2 regions of the Cupriavidus sp. DL-D2 genome follow, and region 1 is predicted to be linked to the other one. Evidence: predicted binding sites of a transcription regulator. Region 1 holds the regulator's gene; the other holds the start of a gene.

Evidence for each region. The regulator LexA, encoded in region 1, represses DNA repair genes until DNA is damaged. The targets are predictions, from matches to a motif close to ACTGTATNNNNATACAGT.
Region 2: ABDB81_RS03260 (ATP-dependent helicase) is a predicted target of LexA. The motif match lies at 11,798-11,815, and genes of this name have one in related genera.

The regions. Positions count from the first base shown of each region.
Region 1 covers NZ_JBDKXK010000028.1:59,666-75,518, forward strand. Annotated here, with positions in the region: gene ltrA (group II intron reverse transcriptase/maturase) at 1-1,080, opposite strand, end outside; gene ABDB81_RS16415 (Mth938-like domain-containing protein) at 2,427-2,816, shown strand; gene ABDB81_RS16420 (peroxiredoxin) at 3,013-3,474, shown strand; gene ABDB81_RS16425 (PhoH family protein) at 3,867-5,564, shown strand; gene ABDB81_RS16430 (hypothetical protein) at 5,703-6,305, shown strand; gene ABDB81_RS16435 (C40 family peptidase) at 6,381-7,043, shown strand; gene ABDB81_RS16440 (inorganic phosphate transporter) at 7,098-8,105, opposite strand; gene ABDB81_RS16445 (DUF47 domain-containing protein) at 8,119-8,745, opposite strand; gene ABDB81_RS16450 (replicative DNA helicase) at 8,915-10,306, opposite strand; gene rplI (50S ribosomal protein L9) at 10,438-10,890, opposite strand; gene rpsR (30S ribosomal protein S18) at 10,921-11,199, opposite strand; gene priB (primosomal replication protein N) at 11,203-11,502, opposite strand; gene rpsF (30S ribosomal protein S6) at 11,523-11,900, opposite strand; gene ABDB81_RS16475 (asparaginase) at 12,015-13,013, opposite strand; gene lexA (transcriptional repressor LexA) at 13,228-13,884, shown strand; gene ABDB81_RS16485 (hypothetical protein) at 14,055-14,225, shown strand; gene ABDB81_RS16490 (hypothetical protein) at 15,227-15,853, opposite strand, start outside.
Region 2 covers NZ_JBDKXK010000004.1:72,118-87,970, forward strand. Annotated here, with positions in the region: gene ABDB81_RS03215 (nitronate monooxygenase family protein) at 1-254, opposite strand, end outside; gene ABDB81_RS03220 (class I SAM-dependent rRNA methyltransferase) at 534-1,727, opposite strand; gene ABDB81_RS03225 (YbeD family protein) at 1,732-2,040, opposite strand; gene ABDB81_RS03230 (D-alanyl-D-alanine carboxypeptidase family protein) at 2,052-3,257, opposite strand; gene ABDB81_RS03235 (alpha/beta hydrolase) at 3,304-3,948, opposite strand; gene ABDB81_RS03240 (NAD(P)H-dependent oxidoreductase subunit E) at 4,052-4,372, opposite strand; gene ABDB81_RS03245 (dicarboxylate/amino acid:cation symporter) at 4,829-6,115, shown strand; gene ABDB81_RS03250 (sensor histidine kinase) at 6,237-8,240, shown strand; gene ABDB81_RS03255 (sigma-54 dependent transcriptional regulator) at 8,280-9,602, shown strand; gene ABDB81_RS03260 (ATP-dependent helicase) at 9,665-11,761, opposite strand; gene ABDB81_RS03265 (TlpA disulfide reductase family protein) at 12,209-12,736, opposite strand; gene ABDB81_RS03270 (thioredoxin fold domain-containing protein) at 12,847-13,302, opposite strand; gene ABDB81_RS03275 (hypothetical protein) at 13,439-14,029, shown strand; gene ABDB81_RS03280 (LysE family transporter) at 14,066-14,707, shown strand; gene ABDB81_RS03285 (hypothetical protein) at 14,787-14,936, shown strand; gene ABDB81_RS03290 (YifB family Mg chelatase-like AAA ATPase) at 14,980-15,853, opposite strand, start outside.

The DNA of each region.
Region 1 (15,853 bases):
CCCGATGACCTCCTTGACCTTGCGATAGAACGCTTGCGCGTTTTTCTTGCTCGGTTTGATGAGCAGCGTTCCCGAGTATTTCCGGAAATTCCACCCAAGAAAGTCAAAGCCGTCAGCGATGTTGACGATTCGTGTTTTCTCCGTGGAGAGCGTCAGTCCCCGTGTTGCTAGGAACTGCTCTACCCACGGCTTCACTTCGTGCTCCAAAACTTCCGGCGTGTTGCCGGTGATCACAAAGTCATCCGCGTACCGTACGACGTTCACTTTCAGCTTCTTCGTGTTGGCAACGCCCAGTCTTGCCCGCAAGGACTCGATCAGTTGTTGCTCCAACCCGTTCAGTGCCACATTTGCCAAGGTCGGGGAAATGATGCCCCCCTGTGGTGTTCCAGCGTCGGTCGCCTGAAACTGGCCCTGAAAGACCACGCCAGCTTTCAACCACTTCCGTAGGATTGCTTTATCCATAGGGACATTGCGCTCCAGCCAGTCGTGGCTGATATGGTCAAAGCACCCTTTGATATCTGCTTCCAACACCCATTGAGCCGAGGCTTTCTTGGATAGGGAAACAAACAGCTGGGACATGGCATCCGCAGTAGAGCGATTGATCCGAAACCCGTAAGAGTTCGGGTCGCTCGTTCCTTCGGACACCGGTTCCAGCGCCAGCAGATACAGCGCCTGCATGGCCCGGTCGTGCATGGTCGGAATGCCCAGAGGGCGTTCTTTCCCATTTGCCTTGGGGATGTACACCCGCCTTAACGGCAGCGGGCGATACCCCCGGCGCTTCAACCTCCCAATGGCTGCCCATCGGGCTTCAGGTGAGTCCCACTCGACGCGGTCGACTCCCGCCGTCCGCGCTCCTTGGTTCATCGCCACTCGTCGTACCGCCGATGCTTTGGCGGAAAACGAGCGGGTCAGAGATCGTTGCAAGGCTTTCACCCTGCGCCAATCCCCTTCCTGTGTTGCCTTCGCAATTCGAATCTGCATTGCCCGAACATTCCGGTCGACGCGGCGCCAGTTGATGTCGCCCCATCGCTGCGGGATGCCGGAGGGCGCAGATTCATCCTCTCGGATCAATGCTTCCATGCTGCTCTCCTATCTTGAGGACTTCCCCAAACAGCAGAGACAACATGCCCCCTTGGGGGCATGTCACCCCCCAAAGGGAAGAAAATTAAACAAGCGAGTTCAGTCAGCCGTCTTGCGACGAAAGACCAGTTGGAAGTCTGCTCGCTTTCGCGTGGGATGATGTTTCAACCCCTATCCGGATCATTACAACCCGGCGTTCGCTTTCTCCAACCTCCCATACCCGCACAGCCAACAGCGTCCCTTGCGGTTCGCCTGCCAGAGCCATACGGCGCTCCGGCAGCCATACGGGCTTACCACGTTCCCTGCGCATTACACGACTGGCTTAGGGCCTGCCTCTTCGCCGGTGATCTATCTAGCGACGTACTCCGACTTTCGAGCGGAGCATCCGATCACGTACCGTTTGGTTAGTGCCTATCAGCAGCTTTGGCACCGCCTTATTTACGACGTTTATCAGCAGTTCACTTACATTACCCATACCAGTCAGCCTGGCTCCTTGACCCCATTGCTGCTCGGAGTCTCTGCGAACCTATCTCACGACAGGGACGCACCCTTACAGGGGCTACGTTGTCAGGAGAGCTTCACACCCCACCGTTACCAGTGACGCATGTCTCCCTAGGCTACTGCTAGTCGCATAGCAGGTTCTCTATCGAGGCACCCTCGCGGGTGTATTCGACCGAACCATAACGCGCAGAGCTATCGCTCCGGGAACCTCACTTCATTACTTCAGTGCCTCCGTGCTGGCAGGCGCTTGACGACAGACGGGCTCTTGCGAGCGCATGGCCTGCGTCCCAAAGAACGTAGCGCCGACCCTATTGGGCCGGTTTAAATGCTATGTAGCGAACACGCAGCGAAACTGCTGCTGCATGTCCACCCGCACCCTCCGGGGAGCGTGCGTACTGCAAAGACACCTGCCCAAAGGCAAGCGTCCCCGCCTTTGGGCAATGGCTGGAAATCCATCCAGCAAATAGCAAGCTGCGAGTTAGCGGATACGCTGGCCTTCCCACAACACATGGACTCGCTCCAACCTTGCGGCTGGGCTTGTCAAAGCAAGAAATGGCTGAGATGGGACGGTTCAGGCCGAGGCCTTCCCCTTGTCTCAGCAAAGGTCGATGCTCTATTGAGCGTGCTCTTAACGATGAGCTACCGGACACGAAGAGTGCGTGTCGCACCAAAAGCTATAAGATATCGGATTATGACAGACTTCGGCATGGATTCTTGCATCGCAGCGTACCTTCCGGACCACTGCGCGCACGATCCTGCCACGAACCCGCCGCGCCCTCCCTTCCCTGGCGCTTCCGGCGAGCCTCAGGCCTCCCGGATGCAGCGCGCGGCACGAGGCCCCCGTCTTGAAACTCCACGCAGATTCCCCCCAGAACCTCAATACCGTGACCAGCTACGGTCCCGGCTATGTCGAAATCAACGCCGTGCGGCATGAGCAGTCGGTCCTTGTGCTGCCCCAGGGTGATGTCGAACCCTGGCCCGTTGCGCGGTTCGAGGATCTCGAACCCGCACACTTCGAGGCCCTGCTCGAAAAAATGCCAGAAGTGGTACTACTCGGCACTGGCCAGAAGCTGCGCTTCCCGCATCCCCGCCTGACTGCCGCCCTGGCGCGCCGGCATATCGGCGTGGACGCGATGGACTTGCAGGCGGCGTGCCGTACCTACAATATCCTGATGGCCGAGGGTCGCCGCGTGGCCGCCATCCTGCTGGTGGAGGATGCCGCGCCGCAGGGGTGATCGCGCGGTCCACTATCCATGCTTGACGGCCACGCCGTCTCGCGGATTGAAGACCGGTGGTTACAGGTTACGCCCGCGCCACGCTTGAAGTCTGGCTGACTGCCCCAATCTGCACCCGCCAATGGCGCAATCCCGGCGCAAGACCGGGGTGCTGCCGACACCGATGACGCACACGCCCTCCAGGAGAGCCACCAGCATGACCGTCAGTCTCAACAAGGCCGTTCCCGACTTCCAGGCTCCCGCTACCGGCGGGGACTTCCGGCTGGCCGACCAGCGCGGCAAGTCCGTGGTCCTGTACTTCTACCCGAAGGACAATACGCCGGGCTGCACCACTGAGGCCATGAACTTCCGCGACCAGCACGAGGCATTCGAGGCGGCTGGCGTGGCGGTGTTCGGCATCTCGCGCGACAGCCTGAAGTCGCATGAGAATTTCAAAACCAAGCTCGAACTCCCCTTCGAACTGATTTCCGACGGCGACGAGGCCATCTGCAATATCTTCGACGTCATCAAGATGAAAAAGATGTATGGCAAGGAAGTGCGCGGCATCGAGCGCAGCACCTTCATCCTCGACGCCAAGGGCGTGCTGCGTCACGAACTGCGTGGCATCAAGGTGCCGAACCACGTGGACGAGGTACTGGAGATCGTCAAGGGATTGTGAGGCCGGCGTGACAGTGGAACCGCTGAACCGCCAATCCAGTTGCGTGCCCGCTACGCCCCTCAGTCCGATTGCCAAACGGAAAACGTTCGGGTAGATTTGGACGCAATGCGTTCAGATCCCAGTTGCCACACTGTTGAATCGTACCGGCCCATCAGGTTGAGTCCCAGGGCTGGTAGCGGACCTGCCGTGTCGTGGGTCCGCGAAAGAAGCCGCCACACCTGTTCTTCAGGCCTGGCGGCTTTTTTGTTTGCCCGTCTTCATGCACGATCCATCGCTTTCCCGCTCACCCTTCCTCAACCTACTCACCTCACGGTTTCCCGGCTTCCTGCCGTTCGCTGGTCGTACGCAAGCTTTTTCTCGCCCCCGTTAGCCCCCTGAAAGGAACGCCAAGCATGCCGCTGCCTACCATGCCCGCCAAGCCTGCCCAACTGCTGGACCCGAGCGAATTCGCCCCGGTCACACTACCCAAGGCCAAAGCAGCGCAGGGTAAGAAACCTGTGCCGGCCCTCGAGCGTGTGGCTCTGCTCGAGACCGGCGACTCCCAGGCACCCGCCACCCGCGCGCGCGCCGGCAGCACAACACGCGCCAAGAAAGCGGAAACACCGGCTCCGGCCACCACCGCGCCGGCAGCACCCGCTGTCAGCCTGGTCAAGCCGGCTGCCGGTCCCACGCGCCGCGCACGCAAGGACACCGGTCCGAGCAAGCTGTTCGTGCTCGACACCAACGTGCTGATGCACGACCCTAGCTCGCTGTTCCGCTTTGAAGAGCACGACGTCTATCTGCCGATGATGACGCTCGAGGAGCTCGACAATCACAAGAAGGGCATGAGCGAAGTCGCGCGCAACGCGCGGATGGTCAGCCGCACGCTCGACCAACTTGTGGGCGGCACCGATGGTGTGCTCGACGAGGGTCTGCCGCTGGCCGGCCTTGGCAATCGCGACGCCGCAGGCAAGCTGTTCTTCCAGACGCGGCTCAACGAGATCAAGTTGCCCGAGGGGCTGCCGCAAGGCAAGGCGGACAACCAGATCCTGGGCGTGGTCAGCGCGTTGCAGCAGCAGTTCCCGGAGCGCCAGGTCGTGCTGGTGTCGAAAGACATCAACATGCGCATCAAGGCGCGTGCCCTGGGCCTGCCGGCCGAGGACTACTTCAACGACCAGGTCCTGGAAGACAAGGACCTGCTGTACTCGGGCGTGATGCAGTTGCCCAACGACTTTTGGGCCAAGCACGGCAAGGGCGTGGAAAGCTGGCAGGACCCGAAGTCCGGCACGATGTTCTATCGCCTGACCGGCCCGCTTGTACCGTCGTTCCTGGTCAACCAGTTCGTCTACCTCGAGCCGATGGACGGCAGCCTGCCGCTCTACGCGCAGGTCAAGGAGATCAACGGCAAGACCGCCCTGCTTCAAACGCTGAAGGACTACACCCACAACAAGAACAACGTGTGGAGCGTGGTCGCCCGCAACCGCGAGCAGAACTTCGCACTGAACCTGCTGATGAGCCCCGATGTCGATTTCGTGACGCTGCTGGGCCAGGCCGGAACAGGCAAGACGCTGCTGGCACTGGCATCGGGGCTGGAGCAGGTGCTCGACCAGAAGATCTACAACGAGATTATCGTCACGCGTGCCACCGTGCCCGTAGGTGAGGACATCGGTTTCCTGCCGGGTACCGAGGAAGAGAAGATGCAGCCCTGGATGGGCGCGTTCGACGACAACCTCGAAGTCCTGCAGAAAAGCGACGACAGCGCCGGCGAATGGGGTCGCGCGGCCACGCAGGAACTGATCCGCTCGCGCATCAAGGTCAAGAGCATGAACTTCATGCGCGGCCGTACCTTCGTGAACAAGTTCGTCATCATCGACGAGGCGCAGAACCTGACGCCGAAGCAGATGAAGACGCTGGTCACACGGGCGGGTCCGGGCACCAAGATCGTCTGCCTGGGCAATATCGCCCAGATCGACACGCCCTACCTGACCGAAGGTTCGTCGGGCCTGACCTACGTGGTAGACCGTTTCAAGGGATGGAGCCACAGCGGCCACGTGACGCTGGCGCGCGGCGAACGCTCGCGCCTGGCAGACCACGCCGCGGACGTGCTGTAGCGTTCATCGGAACACAATTCGACTGGCAAACCCATCGGCCGGCCCATGTTCCATGGCCGGCCGATGTTCCTTTCGCATAGTGTGGCGCCTCCGGCCGCGTCGGTCTCCGACTGACAGCCGGCGCTGCACGGCCCGGCTATGATGGCCGGTGTGTCCATGTCGATATGGGAGGCGTCGATGATCCGACAACAATCATTCAGCAGATACCTGTCGAGTAACAGGACGCTGTTTTCCCGCCGCGCCAGCAACACGCGGCGTCGGCGTATTGCGGTGGCCACGCTGGTGGGCGCCACCGTCCTGCTCGCCGCCGCCCTGCAACCGGCCAAGGCGGCGGAAGGCCCGGCGAGTGTGCCGGGTGCCGCCAGCGCAGCGAGTGCGGCTCCGGCACCCGCGGCGGCAAACACGCCCGCCGTGGCGGAAGAAATGGTGATCCGCACGATGGGTCCGGTTAGCTATGTCTGCGGCGGTATTGCGGAAGACCAGCGCGCCAAACTGGCCGAGAAAGAAAAGAACTTCAATATCGGAATCCTGTTCTCGCAGGGCGCCAACAGCGAGTTCATCGCCGATGTTGACGTAAAACTGACACGCGACGGCCAAACCGTTGCCGAATTCCGGGCGGGCGGGCCGCGCTGCCTCATACGTGCGCCAGAAGGCAGCTACAATATCGAGGCCCGTTACAAGGGCCAGCCCAAGACTATCAAGGTGAGCACCGGCACGCGCAACGCGCAACTGCGTTGGTAAATCGACGCAGGTAGTCGCGCAATTCGCTCTCCACGTCGCATCGAGGCTGGTCCGGCTTTTCGATCGACAGGAAGGATGCCGCCCCGCCCGCTCTCACCACCCGCTCCACATGCACACGCGTTTTCACGATCACGCGCTGCGCTGAGCGCGCTGTGCGCCAGCGCCTTGTTGCTGGCCGCCTGCGCAGGTGGCCCGCCGGCACGCCAGACATCATCCCTGCCCCGCACCCCAGGCAAGCCGATGATCGACCCCAGCGCCGGACTCGAGGAAATATCGATTCAGGCGATGTCGCTGGTCGGCACGCCTTATCGCTACGGCGGCAACACCCCCGATTCAGGATTCGATTGCAGCGGCCTGGTCCGTTATGTCGTGTCGCGCGCCGCCAACGTCAACCTGCCCCGCACCACGGATCAGATGGGCCAGCGCGGCACATCGCTGGATCGCAGTCAGGTGGCGTCGGGCGACCTCGTGTTCTTCAACACGACGGGGCGCGCGAACTCGCATGTTGGCATCTACGTTGGCCAGAACCGCTTCGTCCACGCACCCGCTACCGGCGGCACGGTGCGGCTCGAAGACATGGGCAAGTCATACTGGGCTTCGCGATACAACGGCGCGCGTCGCGTGGTGGCTGTGAGCAATCTGCCGATGACGCCCACGCCGATCCCAGCCGCCCCCGTCACCCCGACTGCACCTCCACCGGAAGACGACGACCCCATCGCGGCCTTTGCCCGCCAGTAAGTAAAAAAGCCAGGCGCGATGCCTGGCTTTTTTATCGGATCGATCCCGCCGATCTCACAGGATCTGCTTGCCTATCCACCAGGCAATTGCCGACATGAATGCCGATGCCGGAATGGTCAGTACCCAGGCCCAGACGATGTTGCCTGCCACACCCCAGCGCACGGCCGACATCTTCTGCGCCGAACCCACGCCAACGATGGCGCCGGTAATGGTGTGCGTGGTCGACACTGGCACGCCCAATGCCGAGGCAATGAACAGCGTCAGCGCACCCCCCGTCTCCGCACAGAAACCACCCACCGGCTTGAGCTTGGTAATCTTCTGGCCCATGGTCCGGACAATTCGCCAGCCGCCAAACAGCGTACCGAGGCCGATGGCCACGTAGCAGCTCACGATCACCCACATCGGCGGCTCACCGCCAGAGGCCACGTGGCCGCTCGCGATCAGCAGCATCCAGATGATGCCGATGGTCTTCTGCGCGTCATTGCCACCGTGACCCAGGCTGTAGAGCGATGCCGACACCAGTTGCAGGCGGCGGAACCAGCGGTCCACGCGTGACGGCGGCGTGCGGAAGAACGTCCAGCTCACGATCACCATCATGATCGAGCCGAGCAGGAACCCCAGCAGCGGCGAGATCAGGATGAAGGCCACGATCTTCAGCAGCCCATTGCCCACCAGCGCTCCGGTGCCGGCCTTGGCCACCGCGGCGCCCACCAGGCCACCGATCAGCGCGTGCGACGACGACGAAGGAATGCCGTAGAACCAGGTGATGACGTTCCACGCGATGGCACCGACCAGCGCCCCGAATATCACGTAGTGATCGACGATCGCCACATCGATCGTCCCGGTGCCGACTGTCGCCGCTACCTTCAGATGGAAGATGAAGATCGCCACCACATTGCACATGGCCGCCATGGCCACTGCATGGTGCGGCTTGAGCACACCCGTGGAAACCACCGTGGCAATCGAGTTGGCCGCGTCGTGGAAGCCGTTCATGAAGTCGAACAGCAACGCGAGCGCGACCAGCAGGCCGATCACCCACAAGCTCATTTGTATAGTTTGCATGCCGGTGCGGTTCTCAGGCGTTTTCCAGGACGATGCCTTCGATGATGTTCGCCACGTCCTCGCACTTGTCGGTAATCGACTCGAGCTGTTCGTAGATCGCCTTCAGCTTGATCAGGCGCTTGACGTCGGTTTCCTCGCGGAACAGCTTCGACATCGCAGCGCGCATCACACGGTCCGCTTCCGATTCGAGCTGGTCGATCTGCTGGGCCGTCTTCAGGATGGTGCTGGCATTGCCCATGTCTTCGAGCAGGGCCACCGCGATCTTGACCTGGTCGCAGCACTGCACGCAGATCCGGGCCAGGTGGCGCGCTTCATCGGTCAGGTGGGTCACGTCGTAAAGCGAGATCGTTTCCGCCACGTCTTCCATCAGGTCCAGGATGTCGTCCATGGTCGTGATGAGCTTGTGGATCTCGTCGCGGTCCAGCGGCGTGATGAAGGTCTTGTGCAGCAGGTCGATCGTGTCGTGCGTGACGCGGTCAGCCTTTTTCTCCGTGGCTTGCACGCGGCGGGCATGGGCTTCGGCGTTGGGCAGGTCGTTGACCAGCGCTTCCAGCTCGTGCGCGGCGGTCACCGCACAGTCGGCATGCTGGTTGAAGTATTCGAAGAACTTGCCCTCCGTGGGCATGAATCGACCGAACATGAAATGTCCTTGTGGCGCGCCTCACGGCAGCGCTCGGTTGTGTGGCAAATGGGAGCGGAGCAATCGCACAACAGCCGCCTCGTGGGCGGCTGTCATCAAAGCGCAATATTTTACAGGGTTGCACCGCATGTAGGTGTAACCCCTACGGTGAATATCGCTCAGGTGTCGCTCAGTTGTCGTTATCGAAGAACGCCGGACCGCCGCTGAAGTTGTCGAACTTGGTGAACTGGCCCAGGAATGTGAGGCGAACGGTACCAATCGGGCCGTTACGCTGCTTGCCGATGATGATTTCGGCCGTTCCCTTGTCCTGCGAGTCGGCGTTATAGACTTCGTCGCGGTAAATGAACAGGATCACGTCGGCATCCTGTTCGATGGCGCCCGATTCACGCAGGTCGGACATCACCGGGCGCTTGTTCGGCCGTTGTTCCAGGCTTCGGTTCAGCTGCGACAGGGCGATCACCGGACAGTTGAGTTCCTTCGCCAAGCCCTTCAACGACCGCGAAATCTCGGAGATCTCGGTCGCGCGGTTCTCCCCGCCGCCGGAACCTGACATCAGCTGCAGGTAGTCGATGATGATCAAGCCTAGCTGCCCGCACTGGCGTGCCAGGCGGCGCGAGCGCGCACGCAGTTCCATCGGATTCAGCGCCGGCGTCTCGTCGATGAACAGTTGCGCATCGTTCATGCGTTGGATCGAATGCGTCAGACGCGGCCAGTCCTCGTCGAGCAGACGACCGGTACGCAGGCGGTGCTGGTCCAGGCGCCCGACCGAGCCGAGCATACGCATGGCCAGTTGCACACCCGCCATTTCCATCGAGAACACCGCGACGGGCAGGCCTTGTTCCACGGCCACATGCTCGCCGATGTTCAGCGAGAACGCGGTCTTACCCATCGACGGACGACCTGCCACGATGATCAGGTCACCGGCCTGCATACCGCTGGTCATGCGGTCGAGGTCGATGAAGCCCGTGGGCACGCCGGTCACATCCGTGGAGCTGTCGCGATGGTACAACTCGTCGATACGCTCCACCACCTGCGTCAGCAGCGGCTGGATTTCCTGGAACCCCTTCTGGCCACGCGACCCCTCTTCCGCAATCGCAAAGACTTTCGATTCAGCCTCGTCGAGCAGCTCGCGCACCTCGCGCCCCTTGGGCGCGAAGGCCGCAGACGCAATGTCGTCGGCCACGGTGACCAGCTTGCGCAGCACCGACCGCTCGCGCACGATTTCGGCGTAGCGGCGGATATTGGCGGCGCTCGGCGTGTTCTGGGCCAGCGAGTTCAGGTAGGCCAGCCCACCCACTTCCTCGGCCTTGCCAGACACCTGGAGCATCTCGAACACCGTGATCACGTCCGCCGGCTTGGTGGCGGAAATCAGGCGGGCGATGCTCTGGAAGATGAGGCGGTGATCGAAGCGGTAGAAATCGGCTTCGGAGAGAAAATCGGCAATACGGTCCCAGGCGGCATTGTCCAGCAACAGGCCACCGAGTACCGATTGTTCGGCCTCGATCGAGTGCGGAGGAACCTTGAGACTGTCTAGTTGGGGATCTGCGGCGGGCGCGTTCATGGGGGGCAATTATAGCGGCGGGAGCCAGGCACGAAGCCGGGCCGCAAACAAAAAAGGCAGGAGCGCTGGCCCCTGCCTTTTCGTGCATCGGACGCACCGGCCAGGCCGGCACATCGTTTGCCAGGTACGACTTAGACGTGTTCGCCCAGGACGGACACGTTGATGTCGACCAGCACGTCGGTGTGCAGTGCCACGCCAACGGTGTAGTCGCCCACCAGCTTCAGCGGGCCGTTCGGCAGGCGGACCTGCGACTTCTCCAGCTTGAAGCCTTGGCCTTCCAGCGCTTCAGCGATGTCGGCGTTGGTCACGGAACCGAACAGACGGCCGTCCACACCCGACTTCTGGGTGATCTGAACGGTCAGGCCGTCCAGCTTCTGGCCTTCGGCTTGTGCGGCTGCCAGCTTCTCGGCGGCGGCCTTTTCCAGCTCGGCGCGCTTCACTTCGAATTCGGCGATGGCCGTTTGCGTTGCACGGCGAGCGCGCTTGGTCGGGATCAGGAAGTTACGTGCGTAACCGTCCTTCACACGAACGATGTCACCCAGGTTGCCCAGGTTGATGACTTTTTCCAGCAGAATGATTTGCATCGTGTATTTCTCCTTGCGGTCCCGGGACTATCAGTTCTTGTGCAGGTCGGTGTACGGAACCAGCGCCAGGAAGCGGGCGCGCTTGATAGCCGTGTCGAGCTGACGTTGATAGTGAGCCTTGGTACCGGTCAGGCGGGCCGGCGTGATCTTGCCGTTGTCGCCGACGAAGTCCTTCAGCGTGTCCAGATCCTTGTAGTCGATCTGTTCGACGCCAGCCACGGTGAAGCGGCAGAAGCGCTTGCGCTTGAACAGCGGGTTCTGTTGCTGGAAGCGCTTCTTGTTCTTGTTGTCACGTTTGACGAATGCCATGATTCAATCCTTTTCGTATGCTTTACATCGAGTGATGTGAAAGACCAGTGTCTTGCTGTTGCGGTGCTTGCGCGCCAGGAATCCTTCGCAATCGATTACCGCTTCGAGCGGCAATCTGAGCAGTTGCTGGGCGATGGCACCAATGCCCATCGCCACCACTGCGAATTCCACCTGCCGGGGCGTTTCCGCCTCGACGACCTCGCCGCCATGCTGCAGGATGCAGTTGACGACCGGGACGCCTGCCGGCGTATAGCGCAGCGTATCGCGCTCCGCGAGCGTTGCGGTCAGCCGGAGCTGGTTCACCGCGACACTGCCGTCCGCACTCAGGCGGCGGCTTGGCCTTCCGTGGTCGTTTGCGCAGCCTTGCGGGCTTCTTCGCGCTGAACTTCCTTCATCATCGGCGAAGGTGCAGTCTCAGCCTTCTTGGTCTGGACGATCAGGTGACGCAGCACGGCGTCGTTGAACTTGAACGCGTGTTCCAGTTCAGCCAGCGTTTCCTTGCCGCACTCGATGTTCAGGCAAACGTAGTGAGCCTTGGCCAGCTTCTGGATCATGTAGGCCATCTGACGGCGGCCCCAGTCTTCCACGCGATGGATCTGGCCGTTTTGCGACGTAACGAGCTGCTTGTAGCGCTCGATCATCGCAGGCACTTGTTCGCTTTGGTCCGGATGGACGATAAATACGATTTCGTAGTGACGCATTGACGCTCCTTTTGGATGAGCCACCCGGGCGTCAAGTCCGGTGCGGCAAGGTTGAGTAGCCCGCGAGTATAGTACGGAATGGCCGGACCCCGCAAGATTGGGCCTCTGCCCCGATCAATGCGCCGCAAACGTCGCCTGCAGGCGCACAGCGTCACCCGCGAGCCCGGGATCGTTCGCCAGCACCACCGCCAACAACACGCGCGCCTTGTAAGGATTCAGGTCTCCGGCCGATACGAAGAGACCGACAGCCGGCACAGGCTTGCCCGGCATCGTCACATGACCCGCGCCGGTCCGCGAGCTGCGCACGACGGCGACACCACAAGCCGCCGCGTCGGCCAACGCCCCGGCCAACGTCTCGTGGATCGATCCATTGCCAGCAGCGGCCACTACGATCCCTGTCACCCCGGCCGAGACAAGCGCGTCGACCATCACCCTGCCCGGCTGCGCATAGCTCGCCACGACCTCGACGACGGGCCATGATGCCGGCACGGGCAGAGGCTGTGCGAAAGCTCGCGACACGCGCACGAAACGCACGAAGGCATCCTGGACAAAACCCAGCGGACCGGCGGTCGGCGAGCCGAAGGCATCCACCGCCGACGCATGCAACTTGGCCACATCCCGCGCTGCGTGAATCTCCTGGTTCAGTACGACGAGCACACCCTTTCCGCGCGCCTCCGGACTTGCCGCTACCCGTACGGCATCGAGCAGATTCAAGGGGCCGTCCGCAGACAGCGATGTCGACGGACGCATGGCCGCGGTCATCACCACCGGCACCGGACACGCCTGCGTCAGGTGCAGGAACATCGCCGTTTCCTCAAGCGTATCGGTGCCATGCGTGATGACGATACCGGCAACATCCGGCACACCTGACCAATGCTCAACCCGGCACGCAAGCGTCTGCCAAAGGGAGAACGCCATGTCCTTGCTGTCGACCTGGGCCACCTGCTCGGTCTCGATGCGCGCCACATCGGCCAGCGCGGGCAAGGCTTGAACGAGTTGCGATACCGGAACCGTGGCCGCCTGGTAATGCGCACTGCTGGCAGCGCTACCGGACGACCCGGCGATGGTGCCGCCCGTGGCGAGCACGACAATACGAGGCAGGGAAGCTGACATGTTGTTCGAGGCGTGGATTGGCAGGACGTGGGCGGCGATTGTACCCGGCGAACTTCGACTCGAAATGCGCGGCAAACCCGACTGCGAGGCCCGCGAGGAATTTGCCGAGGTTAAGTCCGCTGCGCAAATTGTGCTTGCACTTCACTCGATACTGTATAAAATCACAGCATACTGTTTAAACATACAGTGCCTCGGCACGAGAGACCGGCGAACCATGGCTACCCTGACACCCCGGCAGCAGCAGATTTTCGACCTAATCCGCAACACGATCCAGCACACCGGCTTTCCGCCGACGCGCGCCGAGATTGCTGCGGAGTTCGGCTTCTCCTCGCCCAACTCGGCAGAGGAACATCTTCGGGCGCTGGCGCGCAAAGGCGTCATCGAATTGACGCCCGGCGCTTCACGCGGCATCCGCCTGAAGGTTGGGCGGAGTGATTCGGAACGTCCGGACCAGCTTTCACTGGCCATGGCCGGCGTGCTGCAACTGACGTTGCCATTGGTGGGCCGCGTGGCGGCCGGCAGCCCGATCCTCGCCGCGGAACATATCGACCGGCAGTATCAGGTCGACGCATCGGTCTTCGATGAACGTCCTGACTACCTGCTCCGCGTACGCGGCCTGAGTATGCGCGACGCCGGTATTCTCGACGGTGACCTGCTCGCCGTGAAGAAAGCCAGCGAAGCTGCCAACGGCAAGATCGTCGTGGCACGGATCGGCGAGGACGTCACCGTCAAGCGCTTGAACAAGCGCGGCGACTCGATCGAACTGATTGCCGAGAACCCTGATTTCTCGAACATCGTGGTGCAGTCTGGACGCGATGAGTTTTCTCTGGAAGGTATCGCTGTGGGCCTGATCCGATCGTCAGGCTTCTGATATCCGCCTGGCGCGGTAGCACGACTCACTGAAATACGTCGCCGCTCCGCGCCAAGACCCAGGCAGCACGGCCGTCTGCCCTGGTCACCCGCTTTGCCTTGCCCATGCCGCCCCGTTTCCGTCGAACGAAGGGTGCGGACTCCTGCTGTCGCAAATTTCGAGGTGCTGCCATGCTGCCATCCCTTCCCGTCGCTTCCCGCCGCCCGGTCAAGCCCGTGCCCTTCCGTCAGATCAAGGGCGTACGCGTCTATCAGGGCGCCCAGCGGCGCACGATGGTCGGCAACATGGCCGCCATCTGCCGAATGCTCGAACTGGCAGAACCGTCCCCCAACGGCCGCTAGCCTCCGCGCCGGGCTAATCCCTCGCATCCCTCGCGCGGCAAGCCTGGCAAAGTCTTGAGGACTTTGTAAAAAGTGGAGTTGCAACCTCACCACGTGTAATTAAGGCTACGCTTACATCAGCCGGAAGCGTGGTTAAATTCACTGGCGCGCAATGCATCACTGGCGCAGTCGCGTCATGCGCAGAACCGGACCTTGTCACCCGCCAAGGCCCGGTTTTTTTTGGCATGCGTGTTACCTTGCCACCTCGCCTTTTAAAGCATAAATCAGGCGAATCTTGATGATCGGGGCTTTATGGGATTTTGAGTAAAACGCGGTGTTGGACGCGGCTTGGTCTCCCGCCATCCAAAGATGCATGCCTTACACGCTACGCTGACATGAAGACAGTATCTGCAGCAGGACAGCAATCGAAAGGACAAGAGGCCCAGTTGCCACAAAAAAATTGAAGGCAGGCTTTTCCCTTTTGACACCACAGTGAGGGCAGGTGGGCTCCTCATCATCTATTTCTTTCTGGCATTCGGTGCACGAAACCTGCGCCATTTCAAACCACCTCCTTACCCGGCCGTCATCTGCCGCATCAATCGAAGATGCGGAATACAAGTCCGGATTGATGCCGTGACGAGACATTGGCCACGACGAGTTAGGGGGCGCCTTGAACGGGTAGAACTGGCCGACCGCTAAAGAGAACCAGAAGTGTTGCGACACGCTGGACCACGCGAACGCGACAGCCGGACCAAAAAAGCAAAATAGCCGCTTGGAAGCGGCTATTTTAGAGTAATTCTTTGGGGTGGCTGACGGGACTCGAACCCGCGACAACAGGAATCACAATCTGAGCCATCAAGCCTTATCCGACATACGTTTCCGGGAGATCGTTGGGAATACTGAAGGTCCAAAAACCGCGAAAACTCTCGTGTTTTTTTTGGCGTATTCCCACCAAAACCACGGGCCAACGCGGCCCTTGAAGTCGGCCACCGGATTCATGCACCACCACGGCGCCGCTACGACTACAGCCTGCCGTCGGCAGGCTTCACAGGCTGTTGGGTGGCAGAAATAATGGTGGCAGTCGTGACTTGCCCTTCAAGCTCTGTAGCGTTCACGCTGAGATACACGGGCGATTTACCCCACTCGGCCTGCTGCAGCGCTCGCACATGCTCTCGGTCGAGACTGTCGTCCCTGAATTTAGCCGTGAACTCGCGCCCATCCCCGAGATAGCGCACCTTGATCCGGAACTCCTCTTCCTTGCTGGTATCGACCGAGAGGATTCGGTAGTTGCCGTTGATCTGAATTTCGTTGGACGTGCGTCGCACGGTCGAGAGTACCTGGCGAGCCTCTGCCTGGGTCAACTTGACGCCATTCAGGTCGATCAGGTCCGCATCGGAAATACCTTTCAGCATCGCCATGCTCGTGGACGCTGCGGTTTCTTGAACAACTGCCAGTTTGGGCTGCGCGGCAAGCGCTTCGGTTACCAGGGCCAACCGCGCCGTCTCTTCCTTCGAGAGGTTCACGAGCTTATCCGCCTCAACGTCAAGCTCCTTTTTCTTGAGCTCTTTGTTGGCGTAGTGCTTGTACATGGTCGTAGCCGCCCAGAGAGTAGCTCCGACTACGCCGAGAATGACGATGTGCGAGGGTTC
Region 2 (15,853 bases), on a different contig from region 1:
TGGTTCACCGCCACCGGCCCCACCGGCTTGCCAGGATTGGCCGCCTTGAATGCGTCCAGTTCTTCCTCGATCTGCGTCAGCCACTCGCCCAGCAACTCGGCCGGCCGCGCATTGAGCGCCGGAAACGAACCGACGATACCGGCCTTGCACTGTGCCAGCACCAGCTCCGGGTAACTGACGATGAACATCGGCGATGCGATGACAGGCAGAGCCAGGTTCTGCAATGCGGCTGGAATATGTTTGGCGCCGGGCATGAAGTCTCCTCGAATGATGGGTACGTTGTCGGTGAACTGAACGATCGTTCGATTATAGGGAGTTTCGGATGGCGTGGCGGCGGGGGCGGGTAGAGGGTGGGGTCTACGTGTCCGAGGGCATCGAGCGCCCAAAAAAAACGCCCCGCTCGTGAGAGACGGGGCCATTACCACGAAGACTGATAAGAAGAGACGGTCAGACACCTGCCAATGCCCAACCGTGAGATGAATCTTAGGTGGTCAATATGACCTCCAGAAGTCAGTTCCGAGGCAGTTTCGGACTCAGACTTTTTCGAGCAGCAGGCCCTTGAGGTATTCGCCTTCGGGGAATGCTGCCGACATCGGATGGTCGGTGCCGGCCGAGAGACGACGCAGGATGCGGGCGTCGGCGCGGGCATCGGTGACGGCGCCGGCCACGATCTTGTGGAACAGCTCCATGCCGATGGCGCCGGAGCACGAGTACGTGAACAGCAGGCCGCCCGGGCGCAGCAGTTGCATGCCGACCAGGTTGATTTCCTTGTAGGCACGCGCGGCGCGGTCGATATGCGCAGCGGAGGGTGCGAACTTGGGCGGGTCCAGCACGATCAGGTCGAACTGGCGGCCTTCGGCGCGGAACTCGCGCAGCATCTTGAACACGTCGGCGTCGAGCCACGTAGCGCGGTCGGCATCGAAGCCGTTCAGCGTTACGTTGTTCGCGGCGGTCTTGAGGGCTTCGCCCGACGAATCGATCGACGTCACCGATGTGGCACCGCCGCGCAGCGCGGCCAGCGAGAAGCCGCCCGTGTAGCAGAAGCAGTTCAGCACCTCGCGGCCTTCGGCCAGGTCGCCCACGAGCTTGCGGTTGTCGCGCTGGTCCACGTAGAAGCCGGTCTTGTGGCCGTTGCGCACGTCCACGTAGTACTTCACGCCGTGCTCGGTCACCGACAGTTCCGGATCGGGCTCGGCACCGGCCAGCACGCCGGTCACGAGTTCCAGGCCCTCGCGCTGGCGCACTGCTGCGTCCGATCGTTCGTAGACGTTCGGGCAGCCGGTTTCGCGGATCAGCGCCTGCACGAGCGCGTCCTTCCACTGCTCCACACCCGCCGAGTTGAACTGGCAGACCAGTTGGCCGCGCTCGCCTTCGCCGTAGTAGTCCACAACGAGTCCGGGAATGCGGTCGGCTTCGCCAAAGATCAGGCGCACGGCACTGGTGTCGCGCACCCACTGCTTGCGATGGGCCACGGCAGCGGCCACGCGGCGCTTGAAGAGCGCGTGGTCCACGGGCTCGTTCTCGTCGAACGTCCACACGCGCACGCGGATCTGCGATTCGGGACTGTAGGCGCCGCGCGCCAGGAAGCGGCCATCGGCGGCCCGGACGACCACGGTCGAACCGGACTCGCAGCGGCCTTCGGTCGAGGCGATACCCGTGGCGTAGATCCACGGATGGCGGCGCAGCAGGGATTTTTCCTTGCCCGGCTTGAGGGTAATGACGTTCATGCGGTTACAGCACCACCTTGACCATCGGGTGCGACGTCAGCGTGCGATACAGCTCGTCGAGCTGCTCGCGGCTGGTGACCCACACGGTCACGGTCAGGCCCAGGTAGTTGCCGTTGCGCGACGGACGCATCTCCATCTTGCCGGCGTGGAAGTTCGGGTCGAATTCCTGGATCAGCGTCACGATGGCTTCGGCAAAGCCGTCCTGCATCGCGCCCATCACCTTGATCGGGAAATCGCTCGGGTATTCGATCAGCGACTGCTCGGGCGGGATATCGCCCGGGATCAGCGGACCGTCTTTCGGATCTGTCGTCATTGAGAGCCTTCTTACTTGCGCTTGAACCAGAGGCGGATCGTATCCCACAGGCGGCCGAAGAAGCCGGCTTCCGGCACTTCTTCCAGCGCCACTACCGGGAACTCGCCCACCTTGTTGTTGCCGTCCATCAGCTTGACCGTGCCTACCTGCTGGCCGGCCGAGATCGGCGCGAGCAGCAGTTCCTGGCGCTCCAGCACCGGCTTCAGGCGGCCGCCCGTGCCCTTGGGCACCGTGACGAACGTCTCGTTGGCCACGCCGATCTTGACCGTGCCGGACTTGCCCTTGTAGATCTCGGGCGTGGCCAGGACCTGGCCCTTGTCGTACAGGCGCAGCGTGTCGAAGAACTGGAAGCCGTAGTTCAGCACCTTCAGGCTTTCCTGCGTACGCACCTGGTCGGACGCCGTGCCGATCATGATCGAGATCAGGCGGCGCTGGCCATTCGGCACATTGGCCAGCGGACGCTGGGCCGACGAGATCAGGCAGTAGCCGGCAGACTTGGTGTGGCCGGTTTTCACGCCATCGACGGTCGGGTCGATGTACAGCAGGCGGTTGCGGTTGGGCTGCTTGATCTTGTTATAGGTGAACTCCTTCTGCGAGTACATCGCGTAGTACTCGGGGAAGTCCTTGATCAGGCGCGTGGTCAGCGTGGCCAGGTCCACGGCCGTGGTGTAGTGCTCCGGGTCGGGCACGCCATCGGTGTTCGTGAAGTGCGTGTTCTTCATGCCCATGCGCTGCGCTTCGCGATTCATCATCGCCACGAAGCCTTCCTCGGAGCCGCCCACGGCTTCGGCCAGCGCCAGCGCGGCGTCGTTGCCCGACTGGACGATCAGGCCCATCAGCAGGTCCTGCACCTTCACCGGCTTGCCAGCCTCGATGAACATGCGCGACTCATCGCTTTTCACCTTCCGCACGATGTCCGTGGGGGTGACGATCTGGTCCAGCGTCAGGCGCTTTTCCTTGAGCGCCTCGAACGCCAGGTAGGCGGTCATGATCTTGGTCAGCGATGCGGGCTCGATGCGCAGATCGGCGTTTTGCGACGCCAGGGCCTGGCCACTGGTCACGTCGAACAGCATCCAGGACTTGGCGGCAACCTGCGGCATCGGCACGCCTTGCGCCATTACGGCGGCGGGGGCGGCGGCAAGCGCGGTGGCGATCGTCGCGGCAATGGCGACCGGGGCAAAGGCGGATGCAAAGTGCGGCGTGGCTCTGTTCAGCATGTGCGGATATCCAACGAAAAAAAGGTTGCTGCGCGGACGGGACGAATCACCGTACCCACGCGTTGACAACGAGCTGCTTGATCAGGTGCAGCTTGCGATGAAAGAAATGGTCGGCGCCGGGAATGACGATGACCGGCAGTTCCTGTGGCCGCGCCCAGTCCAGCACGCTGGCCAGTGCCACGGTCTCGTCCTGCTCGCCATGGATCACGATGGTGTCGGCCGGCACGGTAGCCACCTCCCAGCGGCTCGTGGCCGTGCCCACCAGCACCAGCCGCTGCGCGGGCGTACCCGCCTCGGCCAGGCGGCGCCCCACGTGCGTCTGCACGAAGCTGCCGAAGGAGAAACCGCCCAGCGCCAACGGCAGCGAAGCTGCGTCTGCGGACCACGCGGTCTGCGTGCGCATCCAGTCGATCACGGCCAACAGGTCGTCCTGCTCGCCGATGCCCTTGTCATGCTCGCCCTCGGTATTGCCCACGCCACGGAAGTTCGGACGCACCGTGGCATAGCCGAGCGCGACGAAGGTGCGCGCCAGCGTCTGCGCCACCTTGTTGTCCTTGGTGCCGGCAAACAGCGGATGCGGATGCGCCACGAGCGCCAGCCCGCGCACGGGTTCGTTCTGCGGCAGATCGATCGAGATATCGATGGCGCCGACGGGGCCGGCGATGGTGGTGACCTGGGTATGCGCGTTCATGGTGGCAGGGGCAGGGGGCTACGGATCTACGGAACGACTGGACGACAGGCAGCGGCACAACAAAAAACCGGGCTTTGGACCCGGCGCGGGCGCGTGGTGCGGATCAGTGATCCACCATCAGTCGTTCGACGGGGACGCCGTTGACCAGATGGCTGTCGATGATCTCGTCGATGTCCTGCTCGTCGACGAACGTGTACCAGACGGCCTCGGGGTAGACCACCAGCACCGGGCCGAGTTCACAACGGTTCAGGCAACCCGCCTTGTTGATGCGCACGCGGCCTTCGGCCCCGGCAATGCCCAGTTGCTTGCAGCGCTTCTTGGCGTACTCCTGCATGGCCTTGGCATTGTGGTCGGCACAGCAGGCCTTGCCGTCGTCGCGCTCGTTCAGGCAGAAGAAGACGTGGTGTTTGTAGTAGCTGCTCATGACGGCGAGCCGGCAATCGAGGCACCAGCGGCATGAGGCTGGCAGCCGCGCGCGGCGGAATCGGGAAAGGTCGGAATTATACGTGTTCGTGCCGGCGCATCCGCATGCGGACGGCGACCGGAATTCCGGAATCGACGATGTGCGCATGGCACCCGGGACCGGCATCTGCGCGTGGAAACCTGGCTTTCATGGAGATTTGATGCCCGATGCGCCACTTTTGGGGGCATCGACAGCATTGTCACTGTCCGAATCTCCGGAAGCCCCGATTCCGGAATTCCGGAACGCCGGAAAGGCTGCGCGGGCGTTGAAAAGGGTTTTCCTTTGAAATCAAGGGCTTGTGGATTCGCCGGGCGTTGGCATGGCCGTTGCAATTAGTTACAGCAGACGCGCCCGAGGCGCGCGACGTGGGCGCCTTCCGAGCGCCCGGCACCGGTCAAACACACCGAGGAAGACACCATGAGGAAACCCTTCTACAAGATCCTGTACGTCCAGGTTCTGTTCGCGATTGCCGTGGGCATCATGCTCGGCCATTTCGCGCCGCAGACCGGCGTGGAAATGAAGCCGCTCGGCGATGCCTTCATCAAGCTGATCAAGATGATCATCGGCCCGATCATTTTCTGTACCGTGGTGTCCGGCATTGCCGGCATGCGCGACATGAAGAAGGTGGGACGCGTAGGCGGCAAGGCGCTGCTCTACTTCGAAATCGTCTCCACGTTCGCGCTGCTGATCGGTCTGATCGCATCGCATGTGTTGAAGCCCGGCGTCGGCTTCAACATCGATCCGGCCACGCTGGACACCAAGTCGATCTCGCAGTACGTCTCGAAGGCGCACGGCCAGAGCACGGTCGAGTTCTTCATGCACATCATCCCGGACACGATCTTCAGCGCGTTCGCCAACGGCGACATCCTGCAGATCCTGCTGGTCTCGCTGTTCTTCGGTTCGGCGCTGGCCATCGTGGGTGACCGCGCGCGCGTGATCCACGAGATGGTGGATCAGGTGTCGAAGGTGTTCTTCCACATCGTCCATGTGATCACCAAGGTGGCACCGATCGGTGCTTTCGGTGCCATGGCATTCACCATCGGCAAGTACGGCCTGGGCTCGCTGGTGCCGCTGCTGAAGCTGATCGGCACGTTCTACTTCACGGCCATCGTGTTCGTGCTGGTGGTGCTGGGCACCGTGGCGCGCCTGACGGGCTTCTCGATCATCCGCTTCATCGCGTACATCAAGGAAGAGCTGCTGATCGTGCTGGGCACGAGCTCGTCTGAAGCCGCGCTGCCGCACCTGATGGAGAAGATGGAGAAGCTGGGCTGCTCGAAGTCCGTGGTGGGCCTGGTTGTGCCGACCGGTTACTCGTTCAATCTCGACGGCACCAACATCTACATGACGATGGCGGTGATCTTCATCGCGCAGGCCACCAATATCGAGCTGACGCTGCTGCAGCAACTGACGATCCTCGGTGTGGCCATGATCACGTCCAAGGGCGCCAGCGGCGTGACCGGCTCGGGCTTCATCACGCTGGCGGCCACGCTGGCCGTGGTGCCGACGATTCCGGTGGCGGGCATGGTGCTGATCCTTGGTATCGACCGCTTCATGAGCGAGTGCCGCGCGCTGACCAACATCGTCGGCAACGGCGTGGCCACCGTGGTGGTGTCTGCCTGGGAACGCGAACTCGACCGTGCGCGCCTGAACCGCGTGCTGCAGGGTGGCGACGATGACAGCGTCGCGCTCGCCGACGCCCGCTGACGTGACGCTGGCCGCGCCCCCCGGGGAGGCGGCCTCTCCCGCGGGCAGCGGGGAAGCCGGGCCGGGCGGCGGTCAGTCCGGCCAGCGGGTATCATCGGCGCGAGAGCTTCCGCGCCCATCGATGCCCCATTCCGACGACTTCCTCGCCGTGCACGACCCCACCGCCCCCGACGCACTGCACGCGCCGGAGAACGGCTCGCGCTGGTGGGGATTCGCCGTCGCGCTGCTGGCGGGGCTGCTGATCCTCTGCTCGCTGACGTGGCTGCTGTCGGTGCAGCGTGGCATTGCGGCGCTGCAACAGTCCACCGCCATGCGCGCGGATCGCTACGCCGCCACGCTCGAATCCACGCTCGACCGCTACGAATTCCTGCCAGCGCTGGTGTCGCTGCACCCCTCGGTGCGCGCATTGCTGGCCTCGCCGCAGGACCCCGCGCGCATTGCCGCGGTCAACGACTACCTTGTCGATGTCAATCGGCGCGCACGCGCCTCGGCCACCTATGTGATCGCCGCCAATGGCATTGCACTGGCGGCCAGCAACCACGGCGAGCCCGGCAGCTTCGTGGGCACCGACTACCGCTTCCGTCCGTACTTCCAACGCGCCGCGCGTGGCGAGATCGGGCGTTTCTACGCCATCGGCATCACCAGCGACGAACCGGGCTACTACATCGCCCAGCCGATCGAGGCAGGTGGCAAGTTCATCGGCGTTACGGTCGTGAAGCTGAACCTGGAGTGGTTCCAGCGCGCCGGATCGGGACGTGGCGAGCCGCTGCTGGTTTCCGACGATCATGGCGTGATCTTCCTCTCATCGGTGCCCGGATGGCAGTACCGCACGCTGCGTCCGCTGCCACGCGACCTGCAGGCGGAAATCGTCAACAGCCGCCAGTATCACGATGTGGATGTGCGCCCGTTGCCGCTGCAGCCGCTCGATTCGCCGGTCACGCGCTGGCTGGCCAATGCCACGCTGAGTGACGGCGAGCGCCTGGTGCGCGTGGGCAATGCCGAGCGCGGCGCGCCCGACGTGCCCGATGGCATGGACGGGGCCGGCATGCGCTTCGGACTCTCTGCGGACGGCGCGGACCGCTATCTCGAAATCAACCGCTCGGTGGGGCCGGCAGGCTGGAACATGCAGGTCATGGCGCCGCTCGACCCGGTGCTGGCCAGTGCGCGTGGCGCCACCATCGGCGCGGCGCTCGCCTATGCGTGCGTGTGCCTGCTGCTGGTGAACCTGCGCCAGCGCCGCCAGCGCGCGCGGGACATGCAGTACAGCCGACGCCTGCTCGAAGCGGCCTATGACGAACTGGAGCGTCGCGTGGAGGCGCGTACCGCCGACCTCATGGCCATCAACGAACAACTCGAAGGCGAAGTGGCCGAACGCACGCGCGCCGAGAGCGAACTGCGCGCCACGCAGGACGAACTCGTACAGGCCAGCAAGCTCGCGGCACTGGGACAGATGGCGGCCGGCATCACGCATGAACTGAACCAGCCGCTGGCGGCGCTGCGCACGTTCTCGGATAACACGCGCGTGCTGCTGGAGCGCGGGCAGCTCGACGCGGCCACAGGCAATCTCACGGCCATCGCCGGACTCACCGAGCGCATGGGCAAGATCACCAGCCAGCTCAAGCTGTTCGCAGGCAAGGCACGGCAGCGGCGCAATGCGGTGCAGGTCCGCGCGGCCATCGATCATGTGCTGCAACTGATTGCGCCCCGGCTCGGCACCACCACGCTGGCCGTGCATGGTCTGGAAGACTGCCCGGACCTCGGCGTCTGGGCCGATGAATTGAAGCTCGAACAAGTACTACTCAACCTCGTTGGCAACGCGCTCGACGCCATTGCTGGCGAAGGCCGGCCCGATGGTCACATCGACGTGACCGTGGAAGCGGCGGAAGAGCGCGTGCGCATTGCCGTGCGCGACAACGGCCCGGGCATCGCACCGGAAGCCTTGCCGCGCCTGTTCGAACCGTTTTTCACGACCAAGGAGATCGGCCAGGGGCTGGGTCTTGGACTCGCCATCTCGTCGTCGATCGTGCGGGAGTTCAGCGGTCAATTGACGGCCGGCAACCTGGCAGAGGGCGGGGCGGAGTTCGTAGTGACGCTGCGGCGGGCGCGGCAGCCGGTGGCCGCATGAGATCGACATGCGCATGACGAGGACAGGGACATGATGGCGATGCAAGACGGACTGCGCGTGCTGTTCGTGGAAGACGAACCCCTGGTGCGCCAGGCCACGGCGCAGAGCCTGGAACTGGCCGGGTTTGCGGTATTGGCGCTGCCATCGGCGGAAGCGGCCATGCCGCATCTGAGTGCGGATTTCCCCGGCGTCCTGGTGACCGATGTGCGGCTCGGTGGCACATCGGGACTCGACTTGCTCCAGCACAGCCGCAACGTGGCGCCCGGTGTGCCCGTGATCCTCGTCACCGGCCATGGCGATATCACGATGGCCGTGCAGGCCATGCGCGAAGGGGCGTACGACTTCATCGAGAAGCCATTCGGCGCCGACCGGTTGACCGAGACGGTACGCCGCGCACTGGAGCGCCGCGCGCTGGAACTCGAAAACCTCGCCCTGCGCCGCGAACTGGCAGGCCAGGCCGCCGGCACGCGCATCATCGGCCGCTCCCCCGCCATGGGGCAGGTGCGTGACCTGATTGCCAACGTGGCAGCGACCGATGTGCCGGTGATGATCAACGGCGAGACTGGTACGGGCAAGGAACTGGTGGCACGCAGCCTGCACGCGTTGTCAACGCGCCGCGATGCACCGTTCATCGCGCTGAATTGCGGCGCGGTGCCCGAAGCGATTTTCGAGTCCGAGATGTTCGGCCACGAGCCGGGCGCCTTCACGGGCGCGGGCAAGCGCCGCATCGGCAAGCTCGAACATGCATCGGGCGGTACGCTGTTCCTCGACGAGATCGAGAGCATGCCGCTGGCATTGCAGGTCAAGCTGTTGCGCGTGTTGCAGGAGGGCACGCTGGAGCGGCTGGGATCGAATGCATCGGTGCCGATCGACGTGCGCATCGTGGCCGCCGCCAAGGGCGACATGGAAGCGCTGGTGGCGCAAGGCGCCTTCCGGCAGGATCTGCTGTACCGGCTCAACGTGGTGACGATTCCGCTACCGCCGCTGCGCGATCGCCGCGAAGACATCGTGCCGCTGTTCGAGCATTTCACGCTGGTGGCGGCCGTGCGCTACCAGCGCCCCGCGCCGATCCTCTCGGAGTCGCAACGCCAGCAACTGATGCAGCGACCCTGGCCGGGCAATGTGCGCGAGCTGCGCAATGCCGCCGATCGCTTCGTGCTGGGTGTGCCCGAGGGCGGCTCCGCTGCAAAGGCGGAATCCGTCGATGACACCACACCGCTGCGCGAGCGTATGGAACGCTACGAACGCGCCGTGATCGCGGACACGCTCGCGCACACCGGTGGGGCCGTGAGCCAGGCGGCCGACCTGCTGCAGGTGGGCAAGGCCACGCTGTACGACAAGATCAAGCGCTACGGACTATAGCTCGACTACGCTTTCTTCCCCCCCCCCGCCCGTGAAGCGGAAGAGGGGAGGAAAGCCCCTCCCTACTTCCACATATTCCGCATCCGTCCCGCCAGATCCACCTGCGGCAGTGCGGGCTTGGCCGGTGCGTCGCCGGGCATCGGTGGGGGCGGCCACGAGCGGCTGTAGAAATTCGGCATTACGCGGTTTGGCAGGAAGCGCGTGCGCGATGCATAGACGTGGCGGTCACCGAAGCCTACCTGGTTATGCACGTAGAAGCGCTGTGGCACGATGACGTCGAGGTGATCGCGTGCGCGGGTCATCGCTACGTAAAGCAGGCGGCGTTCTTCCTCGATTTCCTCGGTGGTGCCCGTGGCGAGGTCCGATGGCATGCAGCCATCCACCGCATTGAGCACGTAGACTGCTTTCCACTCCTGACCCTTGGCCGAGTGGATTGTAGAGAGAATCAGATAGTCTTCGTCGCGTGACGGCACGCCGGATTCGTCGCTCGATGCGCTCGGGGGATCGAGCGTCAATTCAGTCAGAAAACGTTCGCGCGAGCCATACGTGGCTGCGATGCGCTCGATCTGCTGCAGGTCGGCCTGCCGCGCGGGCGCATCGTCATGCATGCGTTCCAGATGCGGCAGATACCACGCCACCACCTGCTCGAATTCCGAAGGCCACGGCGAGGTGGGCGCCATCAACGTGCGCGCCAGCGAGAGCAGGTCATCCCATGCAGGCGCGGCGGCGGGCGGTGCTTCGAACGCTTCGAGTGCGAGCAGCGGCTCGGTGGCGGCCTCCAGTCCTTCGAGCACGCGCGCAGCGGTCTTCGGCCCGACGCCGGGCAGTAACTGCAGCGTGCGGAAGCCGGCCATGCGATCGCGCGGATTTTCGAGCCAGCGCACCACGGCCATCACATCCTTGACGTGGGTCGATTCCAGAAACTTCAGGCCGCCGAATTTCACGAACGGGATGTTGCGGCGTGCGAGTTCGATCTCCACTTGCGCACTGTGATCGGCCGCGCGGAACAGCACGGCCTGCTGCATCAGCGCGAGCCCCGATTCGCGCCGTGCCAGCACCTGTTCCACGACGAAACGCGCCTGATCGGCCTCGTCGTTGACCACCACCACGCCGGGCTTCTCCGCCGATTCGCGCAGCGACCAGAGGTCCTTGGTGAAACGCTCGGCAGCGAGACCGATCACGGCATTGGCGGCGTGCAGGATCGGCTGCGTGGATCGATAGTTTTGCGACAGCGTGACCTGCTGCGCGGCGGGCGTGAACTGCGCGGGGAAGTCGAGGATGTTCCGCACGGTGGCGCCACGGAATGCGTAGATCGATTGCGCGTCGTCGCCGACGACGGTCAGACCACGGCCCTGCGGCTTGAGTGCCAGCAGGATCGACGCCTGCAGCGCGTTGGTGTCCTGGTACTCGTCGACGAGCACGTGATCGAAACGCGCGCCCATGTCTTGCGCGATGCTGGGCTCAGTCAAAGCCTGCGCCCAATAGAGCAGCAGATCGTCGTAGTCGAGCACCTGCTGCTTCTGCTTGGCCTCCACGTAGCCGGCGAAGAGCGTCTTCAGCGCATCGGCCCACATTGCATAGCGCGGAAACTGCGTTTTCAGCACCACTTCGAGCGGCAACTGCGTGTTGACCACGCGCGAGTAGATCGCCAGGCAAGTTTCCTTGCGCGGAAAGCGCGACGTCTGCTCGGACATGCCGAGATCGTGCCGCACCACATGCATCAGATCGGCCGCATCGCCGCGGTCGCTGATCGTGAACGTTGGGGCCAGCCCGAGTGTCTCGGCATATTCGCGCAACAGCCGTGCGCCGATGGCGTGGAACGTGCCCGACCACTGCAACGCGGCGCGTCCCGCCCCCGTCTGTGTGCCCAGCGCCTGATCGACGATCCGCTCGACCCTTCGCCCCATCTCGGCGGCGGCCCGCCGCGAGAACGTGAGCAGCAGGATGCGACGCGGATCGGCACCGCCCACCACCAGATGCGCCACGCGATGCGCCAGCGTATTGGTCTTGCCCGACCCTGCGCCAGCAATGATCAGCAACGGCGCATCACCGTCGTACTCCACGGCAGCACGCTGCTCCGGATTCAATCGGGCGAGATAGGCGGGGGCGTCAGATGCCGGATCGGCAACATCGGCGTCGGGGGCAAGATCCGGCAGCACGGGGGATGAGGGCAGGAATAAAAAAATCTGGCGCCCACTGTATATCCATACAGCTTGGGATGGCAAGGCTCGTGATCGCAAACGGCAGTCTGCTCCCCTCTCCCGCCTGCGGGAGAGGGGCCGGGGAGAGGGTAAGCGGTGCAATCACCACACGTCGCAATTTGGACGCCATGCCCTCACCCCCACCCCTCTCCCACAAAAGTGGGCGAGGGGAGCGCATAGCTAGTGGCGTTAGTCCTGTCTCACACGCCGGTTTGCTCCCCTCTCCCGCTTGCGGGAGAGGGGCCGGGGGAGAGGGCCAGCGGTACAAATTCAGACAAGTTGTACCAAATGCGGTCGAAGCACAGAACAAAAAAGGTGCCACATGGGCACCTTTAACTTGGTGAGGCCGTCCAGTATTCCATGCAAAACAAGCGATTCTGTCCAGAATATTGAACATCTGAAGAACTACGCCGCCCCCAGCGCCCCTTCCAGCAGCTTGTGCAGCGCATCCCACTCCGGCTCGCCGACATAGCGCTTGAGGATCTTGCCGTTCTTGTCCACGACAAAGGTGGTAGGTGTCAGTTGCACGTCGCCGAATGCCTTGGCGTTGGTGCCATCGGAATCCATTGCCACCTTGAACGGCAGCTCCCGCGTCTTGGCGTAGTTCGCTACGTACATGGGTGGGTCATAGTTCATGGCGACGGCCACGAAGTCGAGTCCCTTGTCCTTGAACTGCTTGTAGGTATCGATCATCTGCGGCATTTCCTTGACGCAGGTGACGCAGCTCGTGGCCCAGAAATTGACCAGGTACACCTTGCCCTTGAGGTCTCCGGTGCTGACCTTCTGACCGGACAGCAGCGTGAACGTGGCGTCGGGCACGCTGCTGGCGGGCGTCATGGCGCGATAGCCGAAGAAGCCGAGCAGTGCGATGACGATGACGGCGGCGGCGATGGGCCAGCGCTTGCGGGAAGTTGCGGGTGTAGTGGCGGACATGGATACAGCCTTTTGGAAATCAGCACGCGGCGGACTGCGGCTATTCTACTGCCGCGCGCGGATGTGGGGGCTGCGGCGCCTCAACCGGCCTGAATCGGCATCAGGTGACCTCATCGCGCTGCGGACCGCGCCGATACGCGCGCGCGTGCCTCGTCGAGCGCTTGCTCCAGGTATGCGCCGTAGAAATCGGCCTGCATGCCGCGCAGCGGATTGGCCAGATTGCGGCCCTGGCGGTCGAGGAACAGTACAGTCGGGGCCATCGAAATATTGCGGGCCTGCGCCCAACGCTTGGCCGTGGTCATCGTGCCGTCGACATCGCGAATCGGCGTATCGGCTGTCATGTCGATTTCCCGCGCGGCGATTTCCCCGGCGGCAAGCTGGGGGCCGAGGTAGTTGCGGCGCACAGTCTCGCAATAGGAGCAGCCCGGCAGCGTGACCAGCACGACGAGAGGTTCTCCGTCCCTGGCTGCGGCGGCCGATTGGGCCGCGATATCGGTGACGGGCGGCAGATGGGCCGCAGCGCTAGCCACGCCGATACCACCAGCCAGCAGCATAGTGCCAAGCATGGACCGGACGGCGGGGAGCAGGGGGCGAACTGGCATAGGGGGCCTCACAAAATGCGACGCCGGCGACAGGCAGGGGATGCGTGGCCGCGCGGCTTCCCGGATAATAGCGGCTTGCGCCAGAATGCGCCGCCCCCCAATGCCCGCACCCGCACACATCCGCCCCCGGAAGTCCTTCCTGCTGTTGTTCACCCTGCTCTGGCTTGTGCTGGCGGGCTGCTCGCCGCGTTACGACTGGCGCACGATTGTGTCCAACGATGGCAAGTACGCCGCGATGTATCCCGCCAAGCCGACCAACGCCGCACGTGATGTCTCCATCGCGGGGCGCAAGCTGCCCATGACGATGGAAGCCGCGAATATCGGCGGCACACTGTTTGCCGTTGGCGTGGTGACGCTTCCGGTTGACGATCCGGCATTGCGGCGCGAGGCCATCGATGCCATGCAGGCGGGACTGGTAGCCAACCTCGGCGCGCATCCCGATACGCCAGCGCGCGCGAGGCAGGTGACCGTCATGTCGGCTACGCAACCGCCAGTGCCGCTGGAGGGCATCGAGGTTTCAGTGGCTGGCGTCTCGCCGCAGGACCAGTCGCCGCGCCGGCTGACCGCGCGGCTCGTGGCAACCGGAATACACGCTTATCAGGCCGTGGTGCTCGAAGCCGGCGATGCCGCGAGAGATACGCGCCAGGCCGAGCAGGTCGAACAGTTCCTCACGGGCTTTCATCCGTTCTAGATTCGTTTCGTCGTCGTATCCATCAGGGAGTGCAGTATGCGTTGGGAAGTTTGGTTGGCCTATTTTGCGGCGTGCTGGGTGATCGCTGTGTCGCCGGGTTCCGGTGCCGTACTGTCGATGAGCCACGGCCTGTCCTACGGACTGCGCAAGACGTCGACCACGATCCTCGGTCTGCAGACCGGGCTGGTCATCATCCTGCTGATTGCCGGGGGCGGACTCGGCGCGCTGCTGCTGGCATCGGAAGATGCATTCCTCGTCGTGAAGACGATTGGCGCGATGTACTTGATCTATCTGGGCGTGCAGCAGTGGCGCTCGAAGGTGGAGACCGATGCCGAGGCAGCGCCGGGCGCGGTGCGCGTGGCCGTGATGAGCCGTCGTCGCCGCTTTGCCACGGGCCTGCTGACGAACGTGACCAACCCCAAGGGCATCATCTTCATGGTGGCAGTGCTGCCGCAGTTCATCGACCCGGCCCACGCGCTGGGGCCGCAACTCGCGATCCTGGCCGCCACGATGTGCTTTGTCGATCTGATCGTGATGCATGGCTACGCGCTGCTGGCGTCGCGGATGCAGGGCCTGTTCCGCAACGCGCGCGCCGTGCGCTGGCAGAACCGCTTCTTCGGCAGCGTGCTGATGGCCGTGGGCGCCGCGCTGTTCTTCGTCCGGCGCCATCACGCCTGAGCGGCCACCTAGCCCGGGGTGGCACATCGCGTCCGGGTTTGCTTCAATGGGAGTGACCCCGTTCACCATGGAGACCCCGATGCTCATCGCCCGCGCCCAGACCATTCCGATGGGCCGCTACCATGCGCACCGCGAACCCGGCCCCGGCGATCCGCCGCCACCCGGCTTCCCACCCGACCAGGATCCGATCGAGGAACCGCCGCCGCCTCCGCTGGAGCCGCCGGTCTGAAGCGAGAAGGCCCGCCGAATGTTGGCGGGCTTTTTCGTTGGCGCTAACCCGTTCGCAACACCCTTCGATACTGGATCGCCTCGGCCACATGCTTCGCATTGAGAACTTCCGCGCCGTCCAGGTCCGCGATCGTGCGGGCTACTTTCAGGACGCGGAAGTACGCGCGGGCAGACCAGCCCAGTTTTTCCATCGCGCCGCGCAGCAGCGATTGCGCTTCGGTGTTCAGCGGACAGTGCGTGTCGATGGCACGGCCCGACAGGTCGCTGTTCGGCATGCCCTGGCGGGCCAGTTGGCGGTCGCGTGCGATGACGGCGCGGGCACGCACCGTTTCGCTCGGTTCGCCGGGTGGGCCGTCGAGCATGTCGCGCTGGTTTTGCGCGGGGACTTCTATCTGCAGGTCCACGCGGTCGAGCAGCGGGCCCGAGATGCGCGACTGGTAGCGCTGGATCTGATCTGGCGTGCAGCGACACATTCGGGTGGGATGACCAAGGTAGCCGCACGGGCACGGGTTCATCGCGGCCACGAACTGGAACCGGGCGGGGAAGTCCGTCTGCGCGGCGGCGCGCGAGATCGTGATGTGGCCGGTCTCCAGCGGTTCGCGCAGGACCTCCAGCACGCGGCGCTCGAATTCAGGAAGCTCGTCGAGGAATAGCACGCCGAGATGTGCCAGCGAGATTTCGCCGGGACGAGGATTGCCGCCGCCGCCGACCATCGCCGGTCCGCTGGCGGTGTGGTGCGGGCTGCGAAACGGCCGCTGGCCCCATCGCGCAGGATGAAAGCCGCCCGGGGTCAGACTCAGCACGGCGGCGGCTTCGAGCGCTTCGGCCTCGGTCATCGGCGGTAGCAGCCCGGGAAAGCGCTGCGCCAGCATCGACTTGCCCGTGCCCGGCGGGCCGACCAGCAGCACCGAATGCTGA